One region of the Streptacidiphilus sp. MAP12-33 genome, then DNA from elsewhere that is predicted to be linked to it. Evidence: riboswitches for the same ligand, from Rfam matches in the RefSeq annotation. Region 1 holds a riboswitch; each other region holds the start of a gene.

The links. A riboswitch is a leader RNA that binds a small molecule or an ion and turns the genes downstream of it on or off. The one in region 1 is predicted to bind cyclic di-AMP.
Region 2: linked by a shared signal. The riboswitch ahead of ABH931_RS20830 (NlpC/P60 family protein) and the one ahead of ABH931_RS26670 (transglycosylase family protein) in region 1 are both predicted to bind cyclic di-AMP.
Region 3: linked by a shared signal. The riboswitch ahead of ABH931_RS32195 (M23 family metallopeptidase) and the one ahead of ABH931_RS26670 (transglycosylase family protein) in region 1 are both predicted to bind cyclic di-AMP.

The regions. Positions count from the first base shown of each region.
Region 1 covers NZ_JBGCCA010000029.1:117,046-127,145, reverse strand. Annotated here, with positions in the region: gene ABH931_RS26680 (SDR family oxidoreductase) at 321-1,115, opposite strand; gene ABH931_RS26675 (cytochrome P450) at 1,262-2,494, shown strand; cyclic di-AMP (ydaO/yuaA leader) riboswitch at 2,709-2,863, shown strand; gene ABH931_RS26670 (transglycosylase family protein) at 2,868-3,506, shown strand; gene eno (phosphopyruvate hydratase) at 3,667-4,947, shown strand; gene ABH931_RS26660 (septum formation initiator family protein) at 5,071-5,469, shown strand; gene ABH931_RS26655 (DUF501 domain-containing protein) at 5,509-6,105, shown strand; gene ABH931_RS26650 (exopolyphosphatase) at 6,108-7,007, shown strand; gene ABH931_RS26645 (NAD(P)/FAD-dependent oxidoreductase) at 7,370-8,731, shown strand; gene ABH931_RS26640 (ABC transporter permease) at 8,964-10,100, opposite strand, start outside.
Region 2 covers NZ_JBGCCA010000020.1:106,882-116,981, forward strand. Annotated here, with positions in the region: gene ABH931_RS20805 (protein kinase) at 309-2,009, shown strand; gene ABH931_RS20810 (hypothetical protein) at 2,191-3,312, shown strand; gene ABH931_RS20815 (sigma-70 family RNA polymerase sigma factor) at 3,320-4,207, opposite strand; gene ABH931_RS20820 (hypothetical protein) at 4,236-4,841, opposite strand; gene ABH931_RS20825 (hypothetical protein) at 4,943-5,692, shown strand; gene ABH931_RS20830 (NlpC/P60 family protein) at 5,767-6,714, opposite strand; cyclic di-AMP (ydaO/yuaA leader) riboswitch at 6,788-6,971, opposite strand; gene ABH931_RS20835 (isoprenylcysteine carboxylmethyltransferase family protein) at 7,175-7,795, shown strand; gene ABH931_RS20840 (SCO4226 family nickel-binding protein) at 7,806-8,054, opposite strand; gene ABH931_RS20845 (hypothetical protein) at 8,183-8,446, opposite strand; gene ABH931_RS20850 (hypothetical protein) at 8,534-9,502, opposite strand; gene ABH931_RS20855 (ABC transporter ATP-binding protein) at 9,499-10,100, opposite strand, start outside.
Region 3 covers NZ_JBGCCA010000039.1:76,373-86,472, reverse strand. Annotated here, with positions in the region: gene trmB (tRNA (guanosine(46)-N7)-methyltransferase TrmB) at 1-387, shown strand, start outside; gene ABH931_RS32210 (PrsW family glutamic-type intramembrane protease) at 450-2,285, shown strand; gene ABH931_RS32205 (hypothetical protein) at 2,401-3,990, shown strand; gene ABH931_RS32200 (hypothetical protein) at 4,011-4,310, shown strand; gene ABH931_RS32195 (M23 family metallopeptidase) at 4,541-5,320, opposite strand; cyclic di-AMP (ydaO/yuaA leader) riboswitch at 5,333-5,460, opposite strand; gene ABH931_RS32190 (bile acid:sodium symporter family protein) at 5,562-6,626, opposite strand; gene ABH931_RS32185 (thioredoxin family protein) at 6,747-7,319, opposite strand; gene ABH931_RS32180 (undecaprenyl-diphosphate phosphatase) at 7,388-8,308, opposite strand; gene ABH931_RS32175 (MFS transporter) at 8,511-9,815, opposite strand; gene ABH931_RS32170 (MarR family winged helix-turn-helix transcriptional regulator) at 9,933-10,100, shown strand, end outside.

The DNA of each region.
Region 1 (10,100 bases):
GAGCTGTTGCCCATTGCCTCGCCGCCGCGCGCCCCGCCGCTGCGGCCTTCGGCCGGGAGGCGTCCGGGCGCGGCCAGGTACCCGCCCCGGGCCTGGGCCCCAAGCTGTTGCCCGCCGCCCCGCCCCTGCCGTCGCGGGGGCCTTCGGCTGGGAGGGGTTCGGGCGCGGCCCTGTACTCGCCCTGGCCTTCGGCCCCGAGTTGTTGCCCATTGCCCCGCCGCCGCGGCCTTCGGCCAGGAGGCGTCGGGGCGCGCCGGCGGGTGACACATGCATGGCTGCGCCCAGCGCGCCCACAGGGGAGGCCGGGTGCTCGTTCGGGGTTACGCCCCGAGCTGGGGCAGCGACGCCACCGCCTTGCGCATGCCCGAGAGCCAGGCGTCGCGGTCCGCGGTGCGGTGCTGCTCGTAGGTGGCGACCTCCTCGTGGGGGAGGATCAGGAAACGCTCGTCCGCCAGCCCGCGGACGACGGACTCGGCCACGTCCTCCGGCTCGATCAGCGGGCCGAAGGCCGTCAGGACCGCCCGCACGTCGTCGCGCTCGGTCATGGCGCTGCGGACCCCCTGCGGGCAGAGCGCGCTGACGCGGATGCCCTGGGCGCCGTAGGTGACCGCGAGCCACTCGGCGAAGGCGACCGCCGCGTGCTTGGTCGCTGTGTACGCCGCGTCGCCCGGCATCTGCAGCAGGCCCGCTGCGCTCGCGGTGTTCAGCAGGTAGCCGTTGCCGCGCTTGAGCATGCCGGGCAGCACGGCGCGGGCGGCGTAGACGTGGGCCATTACGTTGATGTCCCAGTTGGCCTGCCAGAGCTCGTTCGGCGCCGCTATGCCCGCGCCGCTGCCGATGCCGGCGTTGCTGCAGAACAGGTCGACCGGGCCGAGGTGCTTCTCCGCGGTGTCGACCAGGGCCCGCACGTCGCTCTCGCGGGAGACGTCGCTGGCCACGCCGACGGTGTGGCAGCCCGCGCGGTCCAGCTCCTGGGCCAGGTCCTCGACCTTGCCGCCGTCGAGATCGGCGAGCAGCAGGCCGCGCGCGCCCTCCGCGGCGAACCGCCGCGCCAGCGCGGCGCCGATGCCGCCGGCCGCGCCCGTGATGACGACGACAGCGCCCTTCAGCTCCATGCCCCGAACCCCTTTTCTCAGCGCCTCGTCGCGCGTCACGTCCCGGACCCCGCACGGACCCGATCGCTGCGGGCGATCGTAAGCTCACTACCCGTGGGTTCGACAGTGTGTCTCTGCCCACCTTGCCGACGGGTTAACGTCGGGACGTGCAACCGTCTCTCCCGCCCCAGCTCTTCTCCCACCAGTTCGCAGCGAATCCTTACCCGGCCTACGCGTGGCTGCGTGAGCACGCGCCGGTGCACTGGACGACGTTGCCGAGCGGTGTCGACGCCTGGCTGGTGACCCGGTACCCGGACGCGCGGCAGGCGCTGGCCGACACCCGGCTGAGCAAGAACCCGGCCAAGCACAGCCTGCAGGCGCACCGCAGCGGACGGGTCGGCATCCCGGGGGAGCGCAGCGCGGACCTGATGACGCACCTGCTCAACATCGACCCGCCGGACCACACCCGGCTGCGCCGCCTGGTCTCCAAGGCGTTCACACCGCGCCGGGCGGCGGAGTTCGAGCCGCGTGTGCGGGAGATCACGGACCGGTTGATCGACGGCTTCGCGGAGCGCGGCTCGGCCGACCTGATCCACGAGTTCGCCTTCCCGCTGCCCATCTACGCGATCTGCGACCTGCTGGGCGTGCCGCCCGAGGACCAGGACGACTTCCGCGACTGGGCGGGGATGATGATCCATCACGGCCAGTCCCCGCGCGGCGGGGTCGGGCGGGCGGTCAAGAAGATGCGTGGCTACCTGGCCGAGCTGATCCACCGCAAGCGGGCGGACCTCGGCGAGGACCTGATCTCGGGTCTGATCCGGGCCAGCGACCACGGCGAGCACCTGACCGAGAACGAGGCCGCGGCGATGGCCTTCATCCTGCTCTTCGCCGGCTTCGAGACCACCGTGAACCTGATCGGCAACGGCCTGTTCGCCCTGCTCACCCACCCCGAGCAGCGGGCGGCCCTGCAGGCCTCGCTGGACCGCGGCGAGAGTGCGCCGCTGGAGGCGGCGGTGGAGGAGTTGCTGCGTTACGACGGGCCCGTCGAGATCGCGACCTGGCGCTTCGCCACCGAGCCTTTGACGCTGGGCGGTCAGGACATCGCGCCGGGCGACCCGGTGCTGGTGGTTCTCGCCGCCGCCGACCGCGACCCCGCCCGCTTCCCGGATCCGGACACCCTCGACCTGGCCCGCAGGGACAACCCGCACATCGCCTTCGGCCTGGGCATCCACTACTGCATCGGCGCGCCGCTGGCCCGCCTGGAGGCCCAGTACGCGCTCGCCGCGCTGCTGCGCCGCCTGCCCGACCTGCGGCTCGCCGCCGATCCGGCGGAGCTGCGCTGGCGCGGCGGCCTCATCATGCGCGGTCTGCGCCAACTTCCGGTCGAATTCACGCCTTGATCACGGCAGGGTAACGGAGGTCACACTCGGCCCTCTGTTGACGAAGGAAGTGCTGGTCAGCCTGGTTCGCAAGGGGCCGGAACGCCGTGTCGGGAACGAAGGTGACGGCGTGTCGGGATTGTGAATCATATGAAAACCTGTCTAGCCTCCCTGAGGTTCGCGCCAGCGGACCACCGCCGCGCGGGACGCCGAGTCCTGTCCACCGCGAGGCGGGATCGTCGACTTGACGAACGGACAGGAGCGGGGGACCCAGGTAGTCCGCCGGACGCGCGCCAGCGCGGACGGCTCGGGGTGAAGACGTGCGAACGTCCGGGCCAGCCTCTACGGCCCGAACCCGACAGCTCACCTCGTAGGCGTCGGAGGGGACTTCAGCATGCTCTTTTCCGGTACCGGCCGTCATCGCAAGATCCGCGTCAACAAGGCCAAGACCCTCGTGGCCACCACCGGCGTCGCCTCTGCCGCCGTGGCACTGCCGCTGATCGGCGCCACCGGCGCCCACGCCGCGTCCGTCTCGACGTGGGACAAGGTCGCCCAGTGCGAGAGCGGCGGTGACTGGTCCATCAACACCGGCAACGGCTACTACGGCGGCCTGCAGTTCTCCGCGTCGACCTGGCGCGCCTACGGCGGTGGGGCGTACGCGTCCACCGCGAACCACGCCACCAAGGGCCAGCAGATCACCGTGGCCGAGCGCGTCCTCGACAGTCAGGGCCCCGGTGCCTGGCCGGTCTGCGGGCCGCGGGCGGGCCTGCACAAGGGCGGTCCGTCGCCGGTCGTCGGCGGCGGCTCCTCCGCCGGGAAGGGCAAGCACCACAAGCCCGCCCCCGCGCCCAAGCCCCCGGCGCACCACGGCGGCTCGGGCAACTACACAGTCAAGCCGGGCGACACGCTGGCGAAGATCGCCGCCGCGCACCACATCCTCGGCGGCTGGCAGAAGCTCTACGCCGAGAACCGCGCCACCATCGGCGGCAACCCGGACATGATCCACGTCGGCGAGAAGCTCGTCGTGAAGTAGTCCGGACCAAAGGCGCAGGACCGCCGACGCGGCCGCTACCGACGGGTAGTGGCCGCGCGGCGTTTCGCCAGGCAAGACAGGCCCAAGGGCCTGAGGGGTCCGGGCCGGGACAGCGGCTAGGCTCTGTGCGTAACAACCCGCATCCCCAGAGGAGACAGTTGTGCCGTCCATCGACGTCGTCGTAGCGCGGGAGATTCTCGACTCGCGTGGCAACCCCACCGTCGAGGTCGAGGTCGGCCTCGACGACGGCAGCACCGGCCGCGCCGCCGTGCCGTCCGGCGCCTCGACCGGCGCCTTCGAGGCCCTGGAGCTCCGTGACGGTGACAAGTCCCGTTACGGCGGCAAGGGTGTGGAGAAGGCCGTCCTGGCCGTCATCGAGCAGATCGGCCCGGAGCTGGTCGGCTACGACGCCACCGAGCAGCGCCTGATCGACCAGGCCATGCTCGACCTGGACGCCACCGCCGACAAGTCCTCGCTGGGTGCCAACGCGATCCTCGGCGTCTCGCTCGCCGTCGCGCACGCCGCCTCCGAGGCCAGCGACCTGCCGCTGTTCCGCTACCTCGGTGGTCCGAACGCGCACGTGCTGCCGGTCCCGATGATGAACATCCTCAACGGCGGTTCGCACGCGGACTCCAACGTGGACATCCAGGAGTTCATGATCGCCCCGATCGGCGCGGAGTCCTTCTCCGAGGCACTGCGCTGGGGTGTCGAGGTCTACCACCAGCTCAAGGGCGTGTTGAAGGCCCGCGGCCTGTCCACGGGCCTCGGCGACGAGGGCGGCTTCGCGCCGAACCTCGACTCCAACCGCGAGGCCCTGGACCTGATCATCGAGGCCATCAAGGGCGCCGGCTACACCCCCGGCCGCGACATCGCGCTCGCCCTGGACGTCGCCGCCTCCGAGTTCTTCAAGGACGGCGCCTACCAGTTCGAGGGCAAGGCCCGCAGCGCCGCCGAGATGACGGCCTACTACGCCGAGCTGGTCGCCGACTACCCGCTGGTCTCCATCGAGGACCCGCTGTTCGAGGACGACTGGGACGGCTGGAAGACCATCACTGCCGAGCTCGGCGACAAGGTCCAGCTGGTCGGTGACGACCTGTTCGTCACCAACCCGGAGCGCCTGTCCCGCGGCATCAAGGAGGGCGCCGCCAACGCCCTGCTGGTGAAGGTCAACCAGATCGGCTCGCTGACCGAGACGCTGGACGCCGTCGAGCTGGCCCAGCGCAACGGCTACCGCTGCATGATGTCGCACCGCTCCGGCGAGACCGAGGACGTCACCATCGCCGACCTGGCCGTCGCCACCAACTGCGGCCAGATCAAGACCGGTGCCCCGGCCCGCTCCGAGCGCGTCGCCAAGTACAACCAGCTGCTGCGCATCGAGGAGATCCTCGACGACGCCGCCGAGTACGCCGGCCGCGGCGCCTTCCCGCGCTTCAACGGCTGAGCCTGCCTTTCCGCCGCCTCGTCGTCCTCACCCTCTAGGGTGGGGGCGGCGGGGCGTCGTCGCGCACAGGGCTTGTTCGCGCACCGGGCACGGAGGAGCCGCGAACACGGGAGGGAGTCGGCAGTGGCCAACCAGCGGCAGGGCCGGAAGCGGCCCCGGCTCACCGGTCGCGCTGCCGTGCTCGCCCTCGTGGTGTGCGCGCTCGTGGCCGCGCTCGCGTACCCGATGCGGCAGTACATCGCCCAGCGCTCGCAGATCGACCAGCAGCGGGCCGCGCAGCGGCAGGCGCAGCAGCAGGTCGACGAGCTGGAGCGGGAGAAGGCCCGCTGGCAGGACCCGGCGTTCGTCGCCGCGCAGGCGCGTGAACGCCTCCACTACGCCTTTCCGGGTGACACCCCGTTCACGGCCGTGAACCCCTCGCCCACGCCGACCACCTCGCCCACCACCCAGCAGCAGGCGTCGCAGCCGTGGTACCAGAGCCTGCTCGGCTCTCTCGACGCGGCGGACCACGCCGGACACTGAAGCCCGGACACCGAAGCTCGGACATTGAAGAATAGAGACATGTCGCACGACCACCCCACCACTCCCGTGTCCGAGGCCGACCGCGCCGCCGTCGAGGCCCAGCTGGGCCGCGTCCCGCGCGGCCTGCGCGCCGTCGCCCACCGTTGCCCCTGCGGCCTGCCCGACGTGGTCGAGACGGCCCCGCGCCTGGAGGACGGCACCCCGTTCCCGACGCTCTACTACCTGACCTGCCCGCGCGCCGCGTCGCTCATCGGCACGCTGGAGGCCGACGGGATGATGAAGGAGCAGACGGCCCGGCTCGCCGAGGACCCGGAGCTCGCCGCCGGCTACCAGCGCGCGCACGAGGACTACATCGCCCGCCGCGACGCGATCGAGGTGCTGGAGGGCTTCCCCAGCGCCGGCGGTATGCCGGACCGGGTCAAGTGCCTGCACGTGCTGGTCGGCCATTCGCTGGCGGCCGGTCCGGGGGTGAACCCACTCGGTGACGAGGCGCTGGCGGCGCTGCCGGAGTGGTGGCGCAAGGGCCCGTGCGTGTGCGCGCCGGGTGCCCCCGACGCGGCCGAGGGCTGGACCGTCGAGCAGAGCGAGGACGGCTCCGGCTACTTCGCCGCCAAGCCGGTCGGGGAGTCCGAGTGAGCCTGACCCGGGTCGCGGGTGTCGACTGCGGCACCAACTCCATCCGCCTGCTCGTGGCCGACCTGGATCCGGCCACGGGCGAGCTGCACGAGCTGGACCGGCGGATGACCATCGTCCGGCTCGGCCAGGGCGTGGACCGCACCGGCCGGCTGGCGCCGGAGGCCCTGGAGCGGACCTTCGCCGCCTGCCGCGACTACGCGGCGGTCATCGAGGAGCTGGGCGCGACCCGGCTCCGCTTCGTCGCCACCAGCGCCTCGCGCGACGCGGAGAACCGGGACGAGTTCGTCGCCGGGGTCCGCGAGATCCTCGGCGTCGAACCCGAGGTCATCACCGGGGACGAGGAGGCGCAGCTCTCCTTCACCGGCGCGACCAAGGAGCTGAACGGCGAGGGCGGCCCCTACCTGGTCTTCGACCTGGGCGGCGGCTCGACGGAGTTCGTGCTGGGCACGGAGCGGGTCGAGGCGGCCCGCTCGGTGGACATCGGCTGCGTGCGGATGACCGAGCGGCACGGCGAGGACTTCGACGCGATGCGCGCCGACATCGCCAAGGCGCTCGACGAGGCGGCCCAGACGGTGCCTCTCGACAGCGGGGCGACCCTGGTCGGCCTGGCCGGGACCGTCACCACCGTGGCCGGGATCGCCCTCGGGCTGCCCGCCTACGACAGCGAGGCGATCCACCGCTCCCGCATCCCCGTCGCGGACGTCCGCGCCGTCACCGAGCGGCTGCTGGCGTCCACTCACGAGGAGCGCGCGGCCATCCCCGTGATGCACCCGGGCCGGGTCGACGTCATCGTCGCCGGAGCCCTCGTCCTGCTCGCGATCATGGAGCGGACCGGCGCCTCTGAGCTGGTCGTCAGCGAGCACGACATCCTCGACGGAATCGCCTGGAGCACGCTGCTCTGACGCCTGGTCGGGGCCCTGGTGGGGCGTCGTCGGACCCTCCGGCGCGCCCCGCCGAGGAATGTTCGTGAATTTCTTCACATGGAGTTCCCGCCGGGCGGGTGGGCCGGTGGGGCACTTCGTCCGAATTGTGGGACCGAAGGTGCCTTGGTGACCTCGGCCGTGTGATCCCAGGTGACGCGCCGGAATCGTACGCACAATCGCAATGAGGCCTTCGAGCTGCGGAAATTCACAGCGGCAGGTTCACGCGTGTGAAGGGGCGTGCCGGCCGGGTTCGTGGGGGCGCGTAGTGTAGCAGGTGCTGTCCAGACCCTTGTGAGTAGGCCCACAAAAGCCAGGCGGCAGGGGGGTGGATACTTTCGGATATGAGCACCACGGAGCGTCCTCGCATCCTGATTGTCGGCGGTGGCTACGTCGGCCTGTATGCCGCGATGCGCATTCTCAAGAAGATGCGCTACGGGGAGGCGACCGTCACGGTCGTCGACCCGCGGTCGTACATGACGTACCTGCCCTTCCTCCCCGAGGCGGCCGGCGGCAACGTCGCGCCTCGTAACCTCGTTGCCCCGCTGCGTCGCGTCCTGAAGAACGCCGAGGTCCTGACGGGTCACGTCACCTCGGTCGACCAGGAGCGCAAGGTGGCCACCGTGCACCCTGCCGCGGGCGACCCCTACGAGATCCCCTTCGACTACCTCGTCGTCGCGATGGGTTCGGTGTCCCGCACCTTCCCGATCCCGGGTCTGGCGGAGCACGGCATCGGCATGAAGTCGGTCGAGGAGGCCATCAGCCTCCGCAACCACGTCGTGGCCCAGCTCGACCGCGCCGAGTCCACCACGGACGAGGCCGTGCGCAAGCAGGCGCTGACCTTCGTCGTCATCGGTGGCGGCTTCGCCGGCATCGAGACGATCGCCGAGATCGAGGACATGGCTCGCGACTCGGCGAAGATCTACCACAACGTGAAGCGTGAGGACATGCGCTTCATCGTGGTCGAGGCGGCCAACCGCATCCTCCCCGAGATGGGCCCGGACCTCGGTCTGTGGACCAAGGAGAAGCTCGAGGAGCGCGGTATCGAGATCTACATCGAGACCTCGATGGAGTCCTGCGTCGACAAGCACGTGGTGCTGAAGAACGGCATCGAGGTCGACGCCTCCACCATCGTGTGGACCGCCGGCGTCAAGCCGAACCCGGCGCTGGCCAACTTCGGCCTCCCGCTCGGCCCGCGCGGCCACGTCGACACCGCCCCGACCCTCCAGGTCCAGGGCTTCGACAACGTCTGGTCGGCCGGCGACAACGCCCAGGTGCCGGACCTCGCCGTCGGCGAGGGTGCCTGGTGCCCGCCGAACGCGCAGCACGCGGTGCGTCAGGCCCTGGTGCTCGGTGACAACGTCATCGCCGGCATGCGTGGCTTCCCGCAGAAGGAGTACAAGCACAAGAACCTCGGTGCGGTCGCCGGTCTCGGCCTGCACAAGGGTGTGGCGATCCTCTTCGGCAAGTACAAGCTGAAGGGCCGCCCCGCCTGGTGGTTCCACCGCCTGTACCACGGCAGCCGCGTGCCGACCATGAACCGCAAGGTCCGCGTCTTCGCGGACTGGACCCTGGCGATGTTCCTCAAGCGCGAGACCGTCTCCCTGGTGGAGATGGAGTCCCCGCGCGAGGTCTTCGTCGAGGCCGCCGCCCCGGCCCCGGCTCCGGCCGCTCCGGCACAGGCCAAGGAGAAGGTCTCCGCCTGACGGCCCCGGGCCGGTATCGCTCCGGCCCACCCGAAGCCCGGCAGCGTCGCCGGACCACGACCGTGGTGCTCATGACCGGCACCGCTGCCGAAAGTGCCCCCGCCCGTTCACGGGCGGGGGCACTGGCATGTCAGGGGCCTGTCCGCACGTACCTGTGGTGAAACCACCCAGGGCGCGGGGCCCCCGCCCGAAGGCGGGGCCCCCGCGCCCCTGAGGTCGGTGCGACCAGGCGTCAGTCCGTCTTGATCGCGCCCAGGATGTCGAGCCTCGCGGCGCGGCGGGCGGGCCAGAGGGCGGCGAGGAGGCCGACCGTGGCGCCGAGGGCGATGAAGAGGGCGAGGCGGCCCCAGGGGAGGACCGTGGACAGGCCCGCCAGGTCGGCCTTGAGGAGGCCGTTCGCCGCCCAGGCGAGGAAGGTGCCGATGGCGACGCCCATCCCCGCACCGAAGACCGCGATGACCACGGACTCCAGCCGGACCATCCGCTTGACCCCGCGCTTGTCGAGGCCGACGGCCCGCAGCATGCCCAGCTCGCGCTTGCGCTCGAAGACCGACATGGCGAGGGTGTTCACCACGCCCAGGATGGCGATCAGGACCGCCATGCCCAGCAGGGCGTAGAGGATCGTCAGCATCATCGAGATGATCGAACTGAACTGGTCGACCATCTGCTGCTGCGACTGCACCTTGACCAGCGGGTTCAGGCCCGTCGCGTCGCGCAGCGCCTGCTCGTTGGTGCTGCTGGCGCCGCCGTCCGACTTGACCAGGACGACCTGGTTGTACGGCGCCGTGGTGTGGCCCGCCAGCGCCTGCTCGCTCAGCATCGCCGGACCGAGCAGGTCGCTCTTCGGGTAGACGCCGCCGACGGTGAGCGAGCCCGTGGTGCCGTTCGGGTAGGTGACCGGGACGCTGCTGCCGACCTGGAGGCCGCGGCTCTTGGCCTGGTCCGCGTCGATCAGGAGCTGCCCCTGCTTGAACGCGTCCGTGGTGCCCGAGGTCAGGTCGGGGGCGATCAGCTGGTCGAAGCTGGTCGCGTCGACGCCGCTCACCGAGAGCTGCCCCCCGCCGACCTTGAGGTACTGCGAGTCGATGACGCTGCTCGCCGTGACGCCCTTGGCCGACTTCAGGTCGGACACCAGCGACGGTGCGACGGGGAAGCCCAGCTGCATGCTGACCGCGTAGTCCGCCTTCATGTTGGCGGTGACCTGCTGGGTGATCGCGTGGGTGATCGAGGTGCCGATCACCGTCAGCGCGGTGATCAGCGTGACGCCGATGGTGAGCGCGGAGGCGGTCGCCGCCGTGCGGCGCGGGTTGCGGATGGCGTTCTGCTTGGCCAGCGTGCCGCTGACACCGAAGAGGCGGCGGAAGACCGG
Region 2 (10,100 bases), on a different contig from region 1:
CTCTGTTCACCCGGAACTCACATCCGGAACTCATCGTCCGGACGGTGATACCGAAGGTAACGGATGACGCGGACCGACGCCCGGCAAACCGCGCAGGAAGTCGGCACCGCGCGCGGCTGCTGGCGTCGGGCTCCGGATCCGGGCATCGAGCGGCGGGGGCGACTTCACCGCCGAGCGCGACAAGCTCGCCACCCTGCGCGAGAAAGCCGAGCAGGAGCACGTCTCGCCGGCCGCCCGGCCGGCGGAGTTGAGCAGGCGTCAGTAGTACGGCGCAGCAGGCCACCCCGGTCGGGCTAACATGCGGTTCCATGACACCACTTGGGGGGACCGAGGGCACCAGGTTCGACCTGGCGGGCAGTGGGGCCGAGCCTTTGGACGGTGAAGACCCGCGGATGATCGGCCCGATCCCGCTGTTGGGCCGGCTCGGGTCGGGCGGTATGGGCCGGGTGTACCTGGGCACCGTGTCGGGCCGCTACGCAGCGGTGAAGCAGGTACTGCCGCAGTTCATCGAGGACGAGGAGTTCCATCGGCACTTCGGCCACGAGCTGGACAACCTGGCCCGCCTGCCGGAGCGGGTGAGCGCGCCGCTGCTGCTGGCCGACCGGGAGGCGCGGCCGCCGTGGTTCGCCACCGCCTACATACCCGGCCTCACCCTGGACCGGGCCGTCGCCGTCAACGGCGGGCCGCTGGACGCGGCACGCCTGTGGCTGCTGCTGCGCGAGGCCGCCGCCGGGCTGAAGGCCGTCCACGCGCTGGGCATGGTCCACCGCGACCTGAAGCCCTCCAACGTGATGCTCACCACCGACGGGGTCACCCTCATCGACTTCGGCGTCGCCCGCGCCGCCGACCAGAGCCGCCTCACCCGTACCGGCGTGGTGCTGGGCACCCCCGCCTACATGTCTCCCGAACAGGCCAACGGCAAGGGCGAGTTGACGGCGGCGGCCGACATCTTCGCACTGGGCGCACTGATCGCGTACGCGGCGTGCGGACGTCCGCCGTTCGGCGAGGGCTCGGGCGTCGACATGCTCTACCGCATCGTGCACACCGAGCCCGACCTGAGCGCCCTTCAGGCGCTCTCCCCCGACCTCGCCGAGGCCGTCGCGGCCTGCCTCGACAAGAACCCCGGCGCGCGCCCCACCGCCGACCGCCTCGCCCAACTGGCCCGGCAGCGCTGCGTCCTGGACACGCCCGACTGGCCCGAACCGGTCATGGCCCCACTCCGCGCCCGGGCCGCCTTCGCCGCGCTCCCCGCGCCGGACCCGGCGACCCTGCGCCTGACACCGCCCGTCCTCCCGGCCCCGGCCGCCCCACGCCACCGCCGGCGCTGGTTCGCACCGGTCGTCATCCCGGTGGTGCTGACGGTCGGCGTGGCGACCGGCCTGCTGCTCGTACCGGACCTGTTGCCGTCCCACGCGGCGACCGGCGCCGCCGGCTCCGGCCCTTCGGGGAGCACCACGCCGCCCTCCGCGTCCACCTCGGCGGGCGGTCGCGGGGGCTCCCCCGGCGCCGGTCCGAGCGCCGGCCCCGATCCGAGCCCGTCCGCCGACGCACCCGGCACGCCCGGCACGCCCGGCCGGACCGGTGCCACGAACTCGACGCCCGGCAGCAGCGGATCAACGGCCGGAAGCGGCAACAACGGCAACGGCAACGGGACCACACCCGCCACCCGGCCCACCCACACCGCGACGGCGTCCCCGACACCCCCGCTCGGTCCACGATGCGTGCTGAGCATCAACAGCTCCACGTGCAGCAGCAACAACCCCGCCGTCGTGCTGCAGTGGTTCCACGGCAACGGCGACCAGGGCTGCACCTTCACCGGCAACATCACCTGGGGAGACGGCTCCACCTCCAAGGGCACCACCTCCGGCGGCCCCGCCGGCACCTACTCCACCCTCGCGACCCACCACTACCCGCGCCCGGGCACCTACTCGATCAGCGTCCAGGCCATCACCGACTCCGGTCTCTGCCTCGCCTTCGGCTACAACGCCACCTTCACCGAGACGAGTTGAGCAGTTCACCCTGGCCCTCCGCTCCGGGAGCGTCCACGTGACGGCGGGAACCGCGCACGCCGCGACGCCGCCGGGCGGCGCCGGGCGGCGCCAGGGAGTTGGTCCGGACCATTGACAGGGCATCAGCAGATCACCAACCTTGGGGCAACCTTGTCGAGCCCTCTTCGCCGGGAGGCGATGGATGCGCCAGCACAGAGGCAGAACCCCCACCCTGCTCGCCGCCGCGACGCTCGCACTGACCGCCGCCGCCCTCGGCGGCGCCGCGCCCGGGCAGGCCGCCACGCCGCAGGCGGCCGCGGCGACCAGCCCGATCCAGGTCTACGGCGCCTGGCACTGCTCCGACGACGCCTGCACGTGGGCGACCGTGCGGGACATGACGGACTTCGACCAGAAGAACCACTGGCTGATCGACCGCGGCGACGGCCACCCCTCCGTCAACCTCGTCGTGCTGAGCTTCGTCAACCCGCTGCGCCTCCTCAACGGCACCACGGACGCGGGCGACACAGGCGGTGTCCCGAACGGGATGACCCAGGCGATCGTCGACTACTTCACCAGCCACGGCATCCGCGTGATGCTCTCCATCGGCGGCATCACCTACGTCAACGACTGGGACACCGCGCTCTCGCAGAACCCCACCCTGCTCGGCCAGAAGGCCGCCGCGCTCGCGACCCGGCTCGGGGTCGGCATCGAGATCGACTACGAGAACTCCTCCAGCCCCGACCTCACCGGGCTCCAGGCGTTCATCACCGCCTACCGCGCCGCCCACCCCTACGACGCGACCGGCGCCGACCCTGCCGCCCGGCTCACGATCGACGTCGCCGCGGGCGACCGCTGGTTGGTCGGGCTGGACCAGTACGCGACCGCGAACTGGCTCAACACCAGCAACCCCGTGCTGGACTACGCCAACGCGATGGTGCCCAGCAAGCAGCCGTCCACCTCCACCGCCGAGTCCAACTGGCAGGAACACCTGAGCGGCAAGCCGACCTACAACCCGCCGATCCCGCCGCTCGCGCCGGCGAAGTTCACCGGCAGCCTCTACATCGCCGAGGGCTCGTCCGTGCGGCCGGAGTGCACGACGTTCTCGACCTCCGTGGAGAACACGACGGGCAGTTGGGTGCAGAGCGCGGCACCGGCCGGGGCCGGGACCACGCCGGGCATGCTCGGCTACATGTTCTGGGCGGCCGAGATGCCCTCGACCAGGGGCGTCACCACCGACCCGCCCAACAGCTGCCAGGGCGGCGTCGGCGTCGGGTCGTCCACCTACGGCGTCCCTGTTCCGATGCCCGCCCTGCGCCAGAACTGACGTCACCTCACAGCACGGACCCCGCGACCTCGCTCAGCCGGGAGGGATCGCCGTAGATGTCGAGCGCGACGATGCGCTCCTCGACGACGGTGAAGGCCATCAGCACGTACGGCCGGCCCTCGCGCAGGACGAGCGTGGCCGCGGCGCCGTTGACCAGCACCGGGCGCAGCTCCGCGCCCGGGACGTAGCCGATGCGGGCGTTCTGGGCGACCGTGCCGGCCCCGCGGATCAGCGCCGGGCGCGGGAGCGGGAGGGCGCCGAAGTCGGCCCGGCCGACGACGTCCGGGTGCAGCACCGAGACCAGGGCGTCGAGGTCGCCGTTGCGGGCGGCGGCGAAGAAGGCGTCGACGACGACACGCTGCCGGGTCAGGTCCCGGTCGGGCGAGGGAGCGTCGGCCTGGGCGACGCGGCGGCGGGCGCGGCTCGCGAGCTGGCGGGTGGCGGCGCTCTCGCGCTCCAGGACGGCGGCGATCTCCGGGAACGGCACCTCGAACATGTCGTGCAGGACGAACGCGAGCCGCTCGTCCGGCGAGAGGGTGTCGAGAACGATCTGCAGGGCGAGGCCGACCGAGTCGGCCAGCAGCACCGCGTCCTCGGGGGTGGGCGGACCCTCCGCGCCCACCACGGGATCGGGCAGGTGCCCGTCCCACGCCTCCTCCCGACGGGCCGTGCGGCTGCGGAGCGCGTTGAGGCACACCCGGCCGACGACCGTGGTGAGCCACCCGGCCGGGTTCTCGATCTCGTCGGCCCGCGCGTCCGCGTGCACGATCCGCAGCCAGGCGTCCTGCAGGGCGTCCTCGGCGTCGGCGAAGGAGCCGAGCATCCGGTAGGCCACGGCCCGCAGCCTGGGCCGGTGCGTCTCGAACTGGTCCGCCCACCACTTCTCGTCGTTCACCGGGCCCAGTCTTCCACCTAACGCCGCCTCAGACGGCCGTGTCAGGCCCCGCGACCAGGCGCACCGCGTAGGGGCGCAGGCTGTCGTCGCCGTGCTCGACGCGGTAGCCGAGCGCGGTGAGGGTGCGGACCAGGGCCTCCGCCATCACCACCCGGACCGAGGTCGCGCCGGATCCCTCGGAACCGACCGAGGGGTGGGTGCGCCAGTGCAGCCAGACACCGCCGACGGCGTCGTCGAACGCGTCGACCTCCACCTCGACGCCGGCCAGGGACGACGGCGTCACCTCGTACGGCTTGGCGTTCAGCCCTGATGCGAGCAGGTCGCGCTCGACCCGCGCGGCGAGCCGTAGCAGCGCTGCGGCGGCGGGCGGATCCAACCGGCGCGGCCCTGGCGCGGGCTCACGCGGCCCTGGTGCGGGCTCACGCGGTCCGGCGTCCCGCTCGGCCGCGGGATCGGCCACGGGATCGACCGCAGGCTCGGGCCCGGAACCGGGCTCGCGCGGTCCGGGCCCGGCGGCCCCAGCGGGCCCGGACGTGGCCTGGGAGCGGGAGGCAGCACCGCTCGCGGCCCCGAAGGCGGCCTCGACAGCGGCCCGGGCGTCGAGCGCTTCGCCGGGCTCCGGTTCGGGATCCATGGCAGCAGCCTAGAGAAGCCTCACGCGTCTCCGGGGCCACTCGGGGCATGATCGGGGAAGGTCGCATATGCCCCCCGACAGGTCGACCCGCGAGGAGAGCCGTGGAGATCCGCTACAGCTGCGAGCCGAGCCCGGACGCGTCCGCGAACGAGGACTTCGTCCTCGCCGGGCCGCAGTTCGCCCTGGTCCTCGACGGCGCCACGCCGAGCGGTCTGCCGACCGGCTGCGTCCACGACGTGCCGTGGTTCGTGGCCCGTCTCGCGGGGCAGCTCGGCGCGTTCCTGCTGGCGCACCCCGACGAGCCGCTGCCGGAGGTGCTGCGGCAGGCGATCCTGCGCACCCGGGACCTGCACCCGCAGTGCGACCACGGCAACCCCGACAGCCCCTCCAGCACCGTGGCGCTGCTGCGTGCCGACCCCGGCGCCGACCGCCTCGACTGCCTGGTGCTCGCCGACTCGCCCGTCGTCGTCCGCACCTCCGAGGGCCGGATCGAGGTCGTCGCGGACGACCGCATCGACCAGCTGCCCGCCTACGACCGCGAGTCGGTCAGCGGGCTGCGCAACACGCCCGGCGGCTTCTGGGTCGCCTCCACCCGCCCGGACGCCGCCGAGCACGCGGTGACGGCGTCCTTCCCACTCGCCCGCGTGCGCGAGGCCGCCGCGCTGTCCGACGGGGTGACCCGCCTGGTGGAACGCTTCGGCTGGAGCTGGACCGAGCTGCTCGACACCCTCGCCGCCGACGGTCCGGCCCACCTCACCGACTCCGTCCGCAAGGCCGAACTCGCCCTGGCCGAGGGCACGTTCCACGGCAAGCGCCACGACGACGCGACGACGCTGCACTGGCGCATGTGACGCATACGACGCGTGTGACGCGAACGCGCGGCCTCCCGTCCCCGGTGGGCGGGAGGCCGCGCGGCAACCGTGTCTCAGATGTGACGCATCATGTAGATCGTGCCGACCGTCGTGATCGACTCCATGCGCACGTACGCCCCCGTGTGCGGGGCGTGCAGGATGATCCCGCCACCGGCCCACATGCCCACGTGCTGGCCACCGTTGAAGAAGACCAGGTCACCGATCTGCAGGTCGGCGACGGAGGCCACCGGAGTGCCCTCGGCCATCTGGGCGTAGGTGTCCGGGCCCAGCGAGTAGCCGGCCTGGGCGTAGGCCCACTGCATCAGACCCGAGCAGTCGAACTCGTTCGGGCCCTTGGAACCCCAGTTGTAGGGGTCGCCGATGCGGGTCTTCGCCGCCGCGAACGCCGCCATCTCGATCGAGTCGCCCGCCGTGCCGTGCGGGTGGAGGTTGGAGCCCGTGCCGCCGGTCAGCTGGGTGCGCTGGCTGGGCGTCATCGAGTTGAGGAGCTGCTGCGTCGCCTTGACTTTGGCGGCAGCGGCGGCCTTCAGCGCGGCGGCGTGCTGGGTGACGGCCTGGAGGGCCTGGAGCTCCTGCTCCGCCTCGGCCTTCTCGCGCGAGAGGAGGTCCTCCTGCGTGCGGAGCAGGCTCAGCTGGGCGGCCTCGTTGCCGGACAGCTGGTTCATCGAGGAGGCCTTCTGCAGGAACTCGCTCGGGTCGCTGGTCAGGATCAGCTGGACGGTCGGGTCCACCGCACCGGTCATGTACTGGCTCTGGGCGATCGCGCCGACGCTGTCGAGCAGCGTGTTGGCCTTGGCCTGCTCGCGGGCGATCTCGTCCTCCAGGATCGAGACCTTGTGCTGCAGTGCCTGCTGCTGCGCCTGCGCCTGGTCGTAGGCGGCGACGGCCTGGTCGGACGCGTTGTTCAGCTGGTCCAGCTGTGACTTCAGCTGCGCCGTGGTCGGCTGCGGAGCGGCCTGGGCCGACTGCGTGGCGAGGCCGACGCTGGTGGCCGCGACCACGGTGAGCGCGGATATTCGGGTGCGGGTACGACTGGGCGCGGCGGGACGGCGGTGGGACGCCACCTGGACGGGCTCCTTCTTCCTGGCCGCCTACCGGGTGAGCTGACGGGTTCGGGCCGGAAGTCTCGCCCTACGACATCTCACCGGCCGCCGCCCGTGCGCACCTGCGTGCGCCCGCGCGTAGCGGTCGACCTGATGCCGATTCACCCCGAGGACGTGGGTCCCCGGCTCCGTCTCGGCCCCGGTGCCCACGCCGTGCGCGGAACGACCGAACCCTCGACAGACTCGACGGGAACCGCCGCGGATCCCCCCTCGGAAGATCGACTGCACAGCGGTTCGAAAGGGAACCATAGTTGCCCGATCGTGACCGAATCAACTGGCGCGTCAGAAACACGTGTCCACCCACGGCTCCACCTCGGGGTGGAGGCCGCGCAGGCCGACGCCGCGCGACCCTGGAGACATGAGCGGAGTGCAGACTGCCGTGCACGGCGTCGTCTACGGCTGCATCGTGGTTTTCGCCGTGACCTGGGTGGGAGCGGCGGTGTACTTCGGGTCCCGCGGCGCCGGTTCGCCGGAGCGCCGTCGGGCGTGGCTGCGCAGCCTGCGCGCCTCGATGCCGGCGCGGGTGGCGCTGGTGGCCGGCATCCTGGTGCTGATCGAGCTGACCCGGCGACCGGACGGCCCGTTCTGGCGCCACCTGCAGTACTGGAACCCGGTGCTCGGCGTCGCGGGTGCGGCCCTCACCGTCGCGGCGACGGCGCTCCTGGTCTGGTCCCGGCTGGTGCTCGGGGTGATGTGGGCGGGTGTCCCGCTGGTGCAGGAGGGCCACGAGCTGCGCACCACCGGTCCCTACGGCCTGGTGCGGCATCCCATCTACACGGGACTCCTCGGGCTGGTGCTCGGCGCCGCGCTGGGCCTCGGATTCGGGGTGTGGGTGCTCTACACGGCCGTCACCGTGCCGTGGGCACTGCACCGGGTCCGGGTCGAGGACGACCTGATGGCGGCCGAGTTCGGCGATCGGTTCCTCGCCTACCGCCTCCGCGTCCCGGCACTGCTGCCACGCCGGGTCCGGCGACGGTAGGCGAGAGGTCTCAGACCATGAGCGGGACCGCGTGGATCTCGTCCGCCATGTGTCCGGCCCGTTCGTGGACGCGCTGGACGGCGTCCATCGAGGGCGCCTCGGACAGGCAGTAGACGGTGCCCGACTCCGGGTCCGCCCAGGCCTGCTTGAAGTGGACGTGTTCCTCCGCCTCAATGGCGAGATCGGCCTGGTGCGCCGCCGCCAACTGCTCGGCGGTGATCCCGTTCATGCCGTGGTGGACGTCCATGAAGAGAGTCATGATCGCGAGACACCTCCCTCGGCCGCCGGCCCGGGGCCGTCCCGGGACGGTCCGGTGGCCCTTCCAGGATGCGCCCGCCGCCCGTCCGCGGCCTCTTCAGGGCTCGACGAGATCAGGTCCCGACGTGGTCAGGGCTCGACGACGTCGAGCACCTCGACCATGCGCAGCAGCTTGGCCCGGACCCGGGCACGGTGCGCGTCCGCGACGGTGATCTCCACGACCGCCGGGCCGCCGGCGGTCGTCCGCACGGCGAACGCCTGGACGGGGTGCGCGCTCAGCACCGCGGCAAGGCGCCCGAGCAGGCCACGGCCGGGCACGGCGGTGGCAATCAGGGAGGGCCCGGTCGCGACGCGAACCGGGCGCGGGACGGGGGTTTCCAGGACCGCGCTCACCGTCCCAGCATGCCAGCCTTCCCAGTGCGCGGGACGACCCGTCTCAGCACGTGGGAAAGGCGGGCAAAGCGGGCGACGGGCAGCCGCTCAGCGCGTGAGCGCGCGCAGGCGGCGGTAGGAGGCCAGGACCAGGAGTACGGTCAGGACGGCGAGGATGCCCGTCATGATCCAGAGCATCGGACTGAACTGGGCGACGGTGTGGTAGCGCATCCACCACTGCGCGTTGCTGCAGTCCCTGCCGGGGCACTGGCCGTAGCCGACCCATCTGCCGTTCAGCACGATGCCGTCGTCGACCACCCAGGCGTTTCCGGGCATGCCCGTGGCGTTCGTTCCGCCGACCATCGAGAAGGTCGGCATCAGATGCGGGCGCAGCTTGTCCAGCGCCCAGACGAGCGCGACGTACAGCACGACGGTCACGCCGAGAGCCGGGATCGGCCGGTGCAGCAACAGTCCGACCAGGGCCCCGAGGGCGAAGGTGGCCAGCACCAGCGCCGGGAAGACCGGGACCACGGCGAAGAAGTCCTCGGGGGATTCCCAGGAGGAGAGGCCGAACCCGGGGTGGGACCAGAAGCCACCCCAGCGGACGACAACCGACAGCACCGTGCTCAGCACGAGCAACGCGGCGCCGGGCAGGGCCATCCGGTACGTGAACCAGCTGCGCGGAGAGACGGACTGGCTCCACAGCATCAGGTGCCGACGGCGCTCGAAGTCGGTCGCCAGCGGCTGCGCCGCCAGCACCGCACCGAAGATCCCCGGCAGCAGGAGCGTGGCCGAGACGGCCTGGTGCCAGGATTCGGCGATGCCGTACCGCGCACTGTCGGCCTGCGCACACGCCGTGCTGGAGAGATTGTCCGGATCGCAGTGCAGGGCGTTCATCCTGGCCACCACGGTGTCCAGCGCGGAGCGCTCGTGCAGCAGGTAGGCGATCAGCGCGGCGCAGCCGACCGTCAGAACGGCCAGGGTGATGCGGTTCTGACGCCAGATCAACCAGCCCAGTCCGCGCGGGCGCAGGCCGCCCCGCGTGGCCGGGCGAGGGGCGAGAGTGGCGGTGGTCACGCGGCGACCTCCGAACGCGAGGCGTGGGCAGTGGAGTTGGCAGGATCCGCCTGCGGCGAGCGCAGGTAGGCGAGGAGCAGCTCCTCCAGGCTGGGCGTCTCGACCTGCCAGCCCTCCGCGATCGGCCCGTCGGCCCGGACGAGCGCGGTGCGGCCGCGTCCGGTGCGGCGGTCCTCGACGATGCCGTGGGCGTCCAGCGGGAGTCCCTCGGCGCCGTGCAGCAGCCGGTGCGCGTCCAGGATCTGCTCCACCTCGCCGGACAGCCGCACGCGGCCGCCCTCGATCAGGAGCAGGTGGTCGATCACGCCCTCCAGCTCGCTCAGGATGTGCGAGGAGATGACCACGGTGGTCCCGTGCTCGGCGGCCTGGCCCATCAGCGTGCCCATGAGCTGGTGCCGGGCGAGCGGATCGAGGTCGGCCATCGGCTCGTCCAGCAGCAGCACCTCCGGCCGCTTGCCGAGCGCGAGGGCGAGCGCGACGCGGCTGCGCTGGCCGCCGGAGAGCTGCCCGATCCGGCTGGTCGGCGGCAACTGGCCCTGCCGCACGATCTCGTCGGCGAGCGCGTCGTCCCACCGCGGGTTGAGCTCACGGCCCAGCC
Region 3 (10,100 bases), on a different contig from region 1:
TCCGACCGGCTGGACAACCTGCGGCTCGCGGAGGGCGACGCCGTGGTCCTGCTGCGGGACCAGCTGCCCGAGCGGAGCCTGGACGGTCTGCGCATCTTCTTCCCCGACCCCTGGCCCAAGGCGCGGCACCACAAGCGCCGGCTGATCCAGCCGGAGTTCGTCGCGCTCGCCACCTCCCGGCTGCGTTCCGGGGCGACCGTCCACTGCGCGACCGACTGGGAGCCCTACGCCGAGCAGATGCTCGACGTGCTGAGCTCGACCCCGGAGCTGACGAACCTGCACGCGGACTGGGCGCCGCGGCCGGACTGGCGGCCGGTGACCAAGTTCGAGCGGCAGGGGCTCGCCAAGGGGCACGTCGTCCGGGATCTGCTGTTCCGGCGCGTTTGACCGGCGACAACTCCTACTGGAACTCCATATCCGCCGCTCCGCGCCCCCGCTAAGGTCGTGGGGTGAGCAGCGCGTACGAGGGGCCCGCCGCCGACCCGGCGGCGGGGGCAGCAACAGCAGCGGTTCAGCCAACAGGTCAGCCGACAGCCGAGCCGACAGGCCAACCGACAGCCCAACCGCGACCCGCCGGCCTCGGGGCCGGGGCCGGGGCCGATGTCGCGCTGCCCGAGGGGCTGCCCGCGGCTCCTCAGGCCGGGGGCGCCGACGCACTGCCGTTCAGCCCGCCCACCAGCTTCCGCTACAAGGTGCGGCGCAACCTGCTGGAGAACCGGTGGCTGCGCCTGCTCGCGGTCGTGCTGGTGCTGGCCCTGTGCGGGGTGGTCATCCTCGCCAAGGTGCAGCACCTGACCGGCACCTCCGGGTTCCTGGTCGGCATATCCCTGGCCGTGCTGCCGGTGCCGCTGATCCTCGGCGCGTTCTACTGGCTCGACCGGGTCGAGCCCAAGCCGTGGAAGCTGCTGCTCTCCTGCTTCGGCTGGGGCGCCTGCGCGGCGGCGCTGGTGGCCTACCTGGCCAACAACTACTTCACCTCGCTGCTGGTCAGCCACCAGATCGGCGGGAGCGAGACGCTGGGCGCGAGCCTGGTCGCGCCGCTGGTCGAGGAGACCTGCAAGGGCTCGGCGCTGCTGCTGATCTTCCTGTTCCGCCGCCGGGACTTCACCGGCATCGTCGACGGGGCGGTCTACGCGGGCTTCACCGCGACCGGCTTCGCCTTCACCGAGAACATCCTCTACATCGGCCGCTCGGTGTCCGAGGGCAGCCCGGACGGCGGGAGTGCCGTCGTCGTCACGGTCTTCACCTTCCTGATGCGCGAGGTGATGTCCCCGTTCGCGCATCCGCTGTTCACCTCGATGACGGCGGTGGGCTTCGGCGTCGCGGCGATCAGCCGCAAGCGCTGGCAGCGGATCTGCGCGCCGATCGCGGGCTGGATCTTCGCGATGCTGATGCACGGCACCTGGAACAGCTCCCCCTCGCTCGGCACGTCGGGCTTCTTCGCCGTCTACTTCCTCTTCATGGTCCCGGTCTTCGCCCTGATGGTGTGGCTGCTGGTCTGGGCCCGGGGCAACGAGCTGCGGACGGTCGGGCGCCAGCTGGCCGTCTACGTGACCGCGGGCTGGATGAGCGCGCCGGTGCCGGTCGTGCTGTCGTCGATGCGGACCCGCAAGCAGGCTCGGGCGCTGGCCAAGTTCCAGCAGGGTCCACCCGGGGACCGGGCGATGCGGGAGTACCTGTCCTTTGCGACCTCGCTGGCGCTGCTGCGCGAACGGGTCGCGCGCGGGCTCGCGGTGGCGCACTTCACCGAGCGCGAGCAGGAGCTGCTGCACCACCTGTGGGAGCGCAAGGACGCGGTGGGGTCGGTATTCGCCCGCGTCGGCGAGCAGGAGTGGTTCCGCAAGCACCCGCCGCTGGTTCCGGCCTTCGGTCGGCCGGTCGCGATGGGCGTGCCGATGGGCGTGCCGATGCAGCGTCCTGCTCCGGGGTATCCGGTGCAGGGCGCGTACGGGCCGAGTCCGTACGGGCCGTACTCGCCGTACGGCCGGCCGGGAGTCCAGCCGCAGCAGCCCCACGCCTACGGGCAGCCCGGGCCGCGCCCGTATCCGCAGGCCGGCCCCTACCCGCAGCAGCCGCAGCCCCAGTACCCGCCGTACGCGCACCAGCCGTACCCGCAGGCCGGCCCCTACCCGCAGACCCAGCCGTATCCGCAGGCCCAGCCTCCCGCGCAGCCGCAGTACCAGCAGCAGCCCGAGGTGCCGCGGACCTACGACTACCCCGCGACCCGGCCCGCCACCGCCGAGCCCCAGGCCGGGCAACCCCAAGACCCGCCCGCCGGGCCGTGATTCCCGCACGCTGACTTGGGCCGTACCGGAACCATCAGCACCCCCCGACGCGTTGTTCTTGATATCCGCACACTGACGTGCGGCGACGCCGACACAGCGTCAGGAGGCAGCGCCGGTGACCGATGGCATCTACCGGATGGCCGTGACCAGTGGGCACGGGCATCAGGAGACTGTTGCCCTGGCCGAACAGCAGTTGCGCCAATGGCTCAAGGCGCTGCACTACGACGAGCCGGGCACCGGAAACGGGCGGCGCCGGGTCGGGCCGCAGGCCGTGCTCGACCAGGTGGCGCGTGGCAAGGCCGTGCAGGGGCGGCTGGCCCGCTGGCGGCTGCGCGAGTTCACCGTGCAGGGGATCTGGCAGACCTCGCTGACCGTGGCCACGGCCAAGGACGGCCGCACCTGGGTCCAGCTGGACGCGGAGCAACTGCCGGTGCGCGGCGAGGAGCCCGCCAAGGCGCCGGTCCCGGCGCTGGCCCGGGGCCTGCTGGACGTGCTGGACGCGACGGAGGGCGAGCAGCCCGGCTCGGCGCGGGTGCACGCGTTGCCCGGCGTGATCGAGCGCGCCGACGTCGACACCATCCTCGACGAGCTGTGCGACCCGGACCGGCGGCTGCCGATCGTCGTGGCCAGCACGCCGCTGCACACCGACTTCGAGGACTGGCTCGACGACACCGTCGATCCGCTGCTGCGCAGCTGCAGCGGCATCGCCGTCCTCTACGCCCTCGCGCCCGGCGCGGAGCGGACGTTCAACGCCGCGCTGGAGCACCACCGGGTCTACGGCGGGGCGGTCCGCACGTACCTGCCGGGCCTGGACCCGGCCTGGGCGCCGGAAGCGTCGCGGCACCGGGTGATGTCCCGTTCGACGATCGAGGAGAACCTGCGCCGGGCGTCCGGGCTGCTGGCCTGGCTGCCTCGGCGGCTGGCGGTGCAGGCTCCCCTGCCGGACCAGCTGGTCGGCCTGCCGCCGCTGCGGCCCGAGGGCCTGCCCGAGGCGGACGCGATCCAGCCCGGTGGCCTGCTCGTGGACCACGAGGAGGAGGAGGCCCACGAGCAGCGGGCCCGCGCGGAGGAGCTCCAGGAGGTCCGGCGCTGGTTGCGGGCCGCGGAGGAGCGCGAGTCGCTGCTGGCGGCGGAGTACGACGAGCAGTACAGCGAGCTGCGCGCGGTCCGCACGAAGCTGCGCACGCTCTCCGGCCGCCCGGTGCGTCCGCAGGACGCGGAGCCCGCGACCTTCGCGGAGCTGCTGGACCGCCTGGACGAGTTCCCGCTGCTCGACTTCACCGGCGACGCGCGGCTGACGAAGGAGCTGGACGAGCAGACCGACCACCCGACCTGGGTCCGGATGACCTGGGACGCGCTGCTGGCCCTCCAGGACTACGCGGAGTCCGCGAAGGCGGGCTCGGCCGGCGGCGACTTCCGCAGCTGGTGTGAGAACACCCCGCCCGACTGCCACCCCTTCCCGCCGCGCAAGGTGATCCGCGGCGAGTCCCGCACGGTGAGCACGAACGCCAAGTGGAAGCGGGAGCGGCTGCTGCCCGTCCCGGTGGAGGTCGACTCCTCAGGCCGGGTCTTCATGGGCGCCCACCTGCGAATAGGCGGGGGCGGTACGGCACCGCGACTGCATTACCACGACGACTGCTCGGGAACGGGCCGGATTTACATCGGCTATGTCGGACTCCATCTTCACAACACGCGCACAAACTGATTGACGGAGGTTCACTTTCCATGGCTCAGGTCCCCTCTTCGCTGATAGCCGCCACCGGCCTCGTGGGCGGCTTCGCCGTCGCCCGCGCGACGAAGCGCCGTGAGCTCGGCGGCGTCGCCCTCGCCGCGGCGGGCGGCTTGGCCGCGCGGCAGTGGCAGAAGGCCGCCGGGCCGAAGGCGGCGGCGGGCCTGGGCGGCCTCTACCTGGCCGCGTTCGCGGGCTCCCACCCGCTGGCGAAGAAGCTGGGCGCCTGGCCGTCGGTCCTCACGGTGGCGGGCACGGTGGCGCTGGCCAGCTGGGCTGTGGCCGACCGCAAGTAAGGGTTCCCGTCAGCTCCCGCAGGTAGCTCAGCAACCTGCGGGGCGCGAGGAACTGCGCGGGGCTCTGCTCATGTACGGCGTGCGCGAGAAACCACCGGCGTGCGGACGGCCCTGCTCAGTGAGGACCATCCGCACGCCGGAGGGGGCACCTCAGGGGCACCTCCCGGCCGAAGGCTGGGTGATTGTCGCGCACGCGGTACGTCGAGCAGGGCCCCGTGCCCCTGTTGCCCCTACAGGCTGAGCCCGTGGGCGGCGAACCAGGCCGTGGGGTTGACGGGCTCCGCGCCGTCGGGGCGGACCTCGAGGTAGACGTGGGGGGACGTGAAGCCGCGGGAGGATCCCACGCGGCCCAGGGGCTGGCCGGGAGTGACAGCCCCGTGGCCGACGGCGATCGCGGAGAGGTGGCAGTACCAGATCTCCGTACCGTCCGGCAGGGTCTCCACGACGCGGTACCCGTAGGAGCCGGCCCAGCCGGCCGAGGTGACGGTGCCGGCGCCGACCGCGCGGACAGGGGTGCCCGCGGGGGCCGGGAAGTCCTGGCCCGGGTGGAGGTGGGACCAGTAGGAGGCATCGCGGCCGAGGCCCGTCGCGGCGAAGGCGATCGGCGGGACCAGGGTGCCGACGGCGCGGACGCGCTCCGCCGCGGCGGCCTTGGCGGAGGCCGCGGCCGCGGCCTCGATGCGGGCCGATGCCGCCGCAGGCGCGGCGGCGGTGTGCTGCTCCGGGGTGCCCTGGGTGCGGATGCGGTCCAGCAGTGCGGAACCGGCGTCCGAGCCGTGCGCCGCCGACGCGTGTGCGTGCTCGTCGACGAAGAGCGAACCCGCGGCGCCGCCGTGCTCGACGCGCTCGCCGTGGTCCGCGGCCAGCGCGGGACCCGCGAGGCCGATCACGCTGCTGGCGCCGACGGCCATCGCTGCCAGGCCCAACGCGGCGCCGCGCTGGCGCGGCAGGGCGAGGGAGGGCTGCTCGGTCGGCGCCGGGGTCTCGACCTCGGCCGGGTATGCCGCCATGACTGGCGTGCTCCTTTCCGTCCCTTCGCCGACCGGGTTAGCTGACGGGTTCGGAGAGGGAGGTCTCCTACGGCCGTAAGGCCGATACACCCCAGGTGCGTTGGGTCCCCGGTTCCATGAGGATTAGGCGATACACACGACGTCCGTGCGTACTGTTATGGAAAGTTAATACTAAAGCGGCCTGAATCCAAGTGGTTCCCGGGGTGCAGTTGGGACCACAGCGGCCACTGCTCCCGCCGGCTCACCGTCCGACTGAAGTTTCGTCATCGAACCGGGCATGCCGGACAAACGCTCCCAATGCCGAGGCCAGCAGCTTCTGGAGCAGGCTGTACGCGAGGATCGGGACCAGCACCGCCGGGTTCCCCGGCAGGCGGGTGACCGCGACGACCGCGCCCGCGCTGCTGTTGTTCATGCCGGACGCGTAGGCCAGCGCGATCGCGTCCGCGCGCGGCAGGCCGAGGCGCCCGGCCAGGATCCAGCCCGTCAGGAACGAGCCCCCGCACATGGCCGCGGTGGCGACGGCCACCAGCAACAGGAAGTCCGGGTCGGGGCGGGCGACCACCTGGCCCAGCCCGCCGCAGGCGTTGGTGTAGCTGAGCAGGACCACCACCGCCAGGTTCGCCGCCCGGACCGAGGGCAGCGCGGCGGTGAGCGCGCCGGGGTGCCGGGCCCGCGACCACCGGCCGAGCGCCAGACCGGCCGCGCACGGCAGGACCACCGTCACGACGGCGAAGACGCTGCACGCGTGGGCGGCCGCCGCGTGCAGATCGGCCGCGTACGGGCCCGAGGCGAGGAAGCCGCCGAGGTGCAGGCCGAGCGGGATGGTGAGCGGGCTGAGCAGGGTGCTGCCGATGACCAGGCCCAGCGTCAGCGTCGCGTTGCCCTCGCTGCCCTGGGCGAAGACCGTGGCCCCGGCCGCGACCGGCATCGCGCCGACCAGGGCGAGCCCGACCAGCAGGCTCTGGGCCTCGTGCGGGCTGTGCCAGCCGTCCGCCGCGAGGGCGCCGACGGCGAGCAGGGCGGTGGGCACCAGCGCGTTGGCGGCGATCCCGACGAGCAGGGCCCGGGGGTGGCGGAGCAGGCCGGGCAGCGCCTCGGCGCGGGCGGTGAGCCCGGCGTTGAAGACCACGGCGGCCAGCAGGCCGGCCTGCAGCGGGACAGCGGCCCCGCCGAGGTGGAGCGGCGTCACCGCACGCAGCGTGAGGCCCGGTTCGGGCCAGCCCGCCGCGAGGGCGTAGGCCAGCAACATGATCCAGAGCAGCCGTCGCTGGGCCGACGCGACCAGAACGGAGAGGGTGGAGTTCATCGTGGACCGCCTTCCGGCACACGTGCGCAACTGATCGTGCGCCTGTGGCGGCATCAGATCAGGTGCGTACCCGCACCATCCAGCGGACCTGCGACGATTCATGACTTCGAGCGAATCTCGTCATGATCGGGAAGAGGGGTGCACAGGGTAGAGCCAGGCCACGAGCTGTCCGGCGATCGCGTCGGAGGAGAGCGTGCGGGCGCCCGCGAAGCTGCCGTCCTGGGTGGTGGCCCGGACGCTGCCGTCCGGGTTGAGCACCACCAGCGCCGGGATGCCACTGCGCTTGAGGTCGATCCAGCGGGCCGCCAGGGCGGTGTTGCGGTCGAAGTGCCCGACGTCGACGGTGACCAGCCGGTAGTCGCGCTGGAGCAACAGCCTCACGGCCGGCTCGGTCGTCCGCTGGGCCAGGGCCTGGCAGTCCACGCACCAGGAGGCGCCGAACTCCACCAGGACCGGCCGCCCGTCCCGGCGCGACCGCGCGAGCGCCGCGGCGACCGCACCGGCCGCGTCGGCCTTGGCGTCGTACCCGGTCGGCACCGGCGCGGGCGCGACCGGCGCGACGCTGACGAAGGGCTGCGCGTAGTGCGGTGCGAGGGCGGCCCCGCGCCCGTCCACCTCCACGCAGCCGGCCAGCGTGAGCAGCGGGGCGGTCAGTGTGAGGAGGCACAGGGCCCGCAGTGGTCGTCGTCGCACATCGTCCAGTGCAACACCCGCGCGGCACCGGAAAGTGTTCGACGCGCCGTCACCGCCCGGCCACGGGACTACTGCAAGGACAGGTAGGCGAGGCTGCCGGCACCGGCGACGAAGCAGTAGATCGCGAACGGGGTCAGCGTCTTGGTCTCGAAGTACTTGTCCAGGAACCGCACCGCGACGTAACCCGCGACGAAGGCGGCGACGCTGCCGGCCAGCAGCTGGCCGTGGATGCCCGCGCCCTCGGAGCCGAGCAGGCCGGGCATCTTCAGCAGGGCCGCACCACCGATCGCCGGGGTGGCCAGCAGGAAGGCGAAGCGGGCGGAGTCCTCGTGGCGCAGGCCCTTGAAGATGCCGGCGCTCATGGTCACGCCGGAGCGGCTGATGCCCGGCAGCAGCGCGGCGATCTGCGCGGCGCCGACCCAGAGCGCGTTGACCCAGCCGAGCTTGACGATCCGCCGGTCCGAGAGGACGTCGGGGTCCACGTTCTCGTCGCCCGGCAGGGCCGCGTCCCCGGCCCGGCGGCGGCCGGTGCCGCCGCGCTTGAGCCGCTCGGCGGTGAAGAGCACGAAGCCGTTGAGCATCAGGAAGAACGCGGCGACCTCCGGCTTGCCCAGGTGCTCGCGGAAGAACTTGTCCAGCGCGATCCCGGCGACGCCGACGGGGATGGTGGCCACGATCAGCAGCCAGGCCAGCCGCTGGTTCACCGTCTCGACGCGCCGGTCCCGGATCGAGCTGTACAGCCCCTGGATGATCCGCGCCCAGTCCTTGCGGAAGTAGACGACCAGCGCGAGGGCGGTCGCCAGGTGCAGGCCGATCAGGACGCTCAGGTAGGGCGACTTGTCGCCCGCCACGTTGAGGTCGTCCGAGAACGGCTTCCCGAGCAGCGCCGGGATCAGGAAGCTGTGGCCGAGGCTGGAGACCGGGAACAGCTCGGTGACGCCCTGGAGCAGGCCGACGCCGATCGCTTCGGGATAGGTGATCACGGACATCGGTATGGCGACCTTGGGCTGCTGGAGGGACGTGGACGTCGATCAGCCCGAAATTACTACAAGCGTGTAGACGCAAGGAGCCGAGATGACGGGTGTTCATTCATCCGTCGAGTGATGTTCACCGGGGCGAGCCGGAGCGGCAGTCGATGCGGTCGGTCCCCCTCGCCTCGGGGCGCGGGGAACCCCCGCGCCCCTGAGGTGGCTATGCCGCCGTGGCCAGTTCCGCCGGCTGGAGGTGGGAGCCGGCGACCACCGTCGAGCGGGCCGGGACCGCGTTGTCCGCGGCCGCAGGCAGGACGCGGCGCAGGCGCCAGGCCGCGACCGTGATGGCGACGCAGAACAGGGAGAGCACGGCCAGGTAGAGCGTGGACAGGCCGGCGCCCACCAGGAGCACGCCCAGCGCCGGGCCGAGCGCGATCGCGACCTGCTTGACCAGCGCGAACGCCGCGTTGTACGTGCCGAGCAGGCGCGCCGGGGCGAGGTCCGCGACGATCGGGCCGAGCGTCGGCGCGAGCAGCGCCTCGCCGACGCCGAAGAGGGCGTAGGTCGTCATCATCGAGCCGATCGCGGCGAACGAGCCGCCGTGGAAGAGGCCCGCGACCGCCGCGAAGATCCAGGCGGCCAGCCACACCACACCGGTCGCCGCGATGGCGGTCGTGCGGCGACGGCGGGAGGTGATCCGCACGACGACCATCTGCAGCAGCACGATCGCGAAGGTGTTGACGCCGAGGCCGAGGCCGAGCGCGGACGGGGAGATCCCGACCGTGCTGGTCGCGTACGCGGCGACGCCGCTCTCGAACTGGCCGTAGCAGGCGAAGAAGATCAGCCCGGCCAGGATCGACAGCTTGACCATCGCGCGGTCGCCCAGCAGGGTGCGGAAGTCCGAGCGGCCCCGCTCCGCCGCGGTGGCCTCGGTGACGGACGGCGCCGCCGGGAGCCTGACGGTACCGGTGACGGCGGCCAGCACCAGGAACATCAGCGCCTCGATCGAGAAGAGCAGCGTCAGGCTGCCCGGCCGGGAGACGTCGACGATCTGGCCGCCGAGCATCGCGCCGATGCCCATGCCCAGGTTGACCAGGGTGAACTGCAGCGCGAAGGCGTGCGCCCTGGTCGCGCGGGTGGAGCAGCGGACCACCATCGTGGCCAGCGCGGGCTGGCAGGTGGTGACGCCGGCGCCGAACAGGAAGGCCGCCGCCAGGATGGTCCAGTGCGTGGTGGCCAGCCCGAAGGAGGCCGCGCCGAGGGCGGTCAGCACCGCGCCGGCGACGAGCACCGGGCGCGGGCCGAAGCGGTCGATGCCGCGTCCGCCGAGCGGCAGCACCACCAGGGCGGCAGCCGCGAACAGCGTGAAGACCAGCCACGCGGTCAGCGATCCCAGACCGCGCACCTGCTCCACGTACACGAACATGTACGGCAGGGTGAACCCGCTGCCGAAGGCACTCAGGGCGTTCCCCACCTGGACGCGGCGAAGCGCCCCCTGCGTCGCGTTCTCCCTCGTGATCACCATGTCCCACACCGCCCTTCCCACTGACTCCGTCTTCGTATCGAACGAAAGAATACACTACTAAAGTCTTCAGAGCGCAAGTTTTAATCCCGTAAGGCTTGAGCATGAGACACTGGGCGCATGACAGAGTCGTCCCCGGAGCCGCACGAACTCGCGATCAGCGAGCAGGTCGCGGTGTACCAGCGCGAGTTCCCCAATGTGGATCCGCAGGTCGAGACGATCGTCTCGACGCTCAGCCGGCTGAGCCGCCGGATGACCGTGTCCTACGGGCGGCACCTCAACGACCTC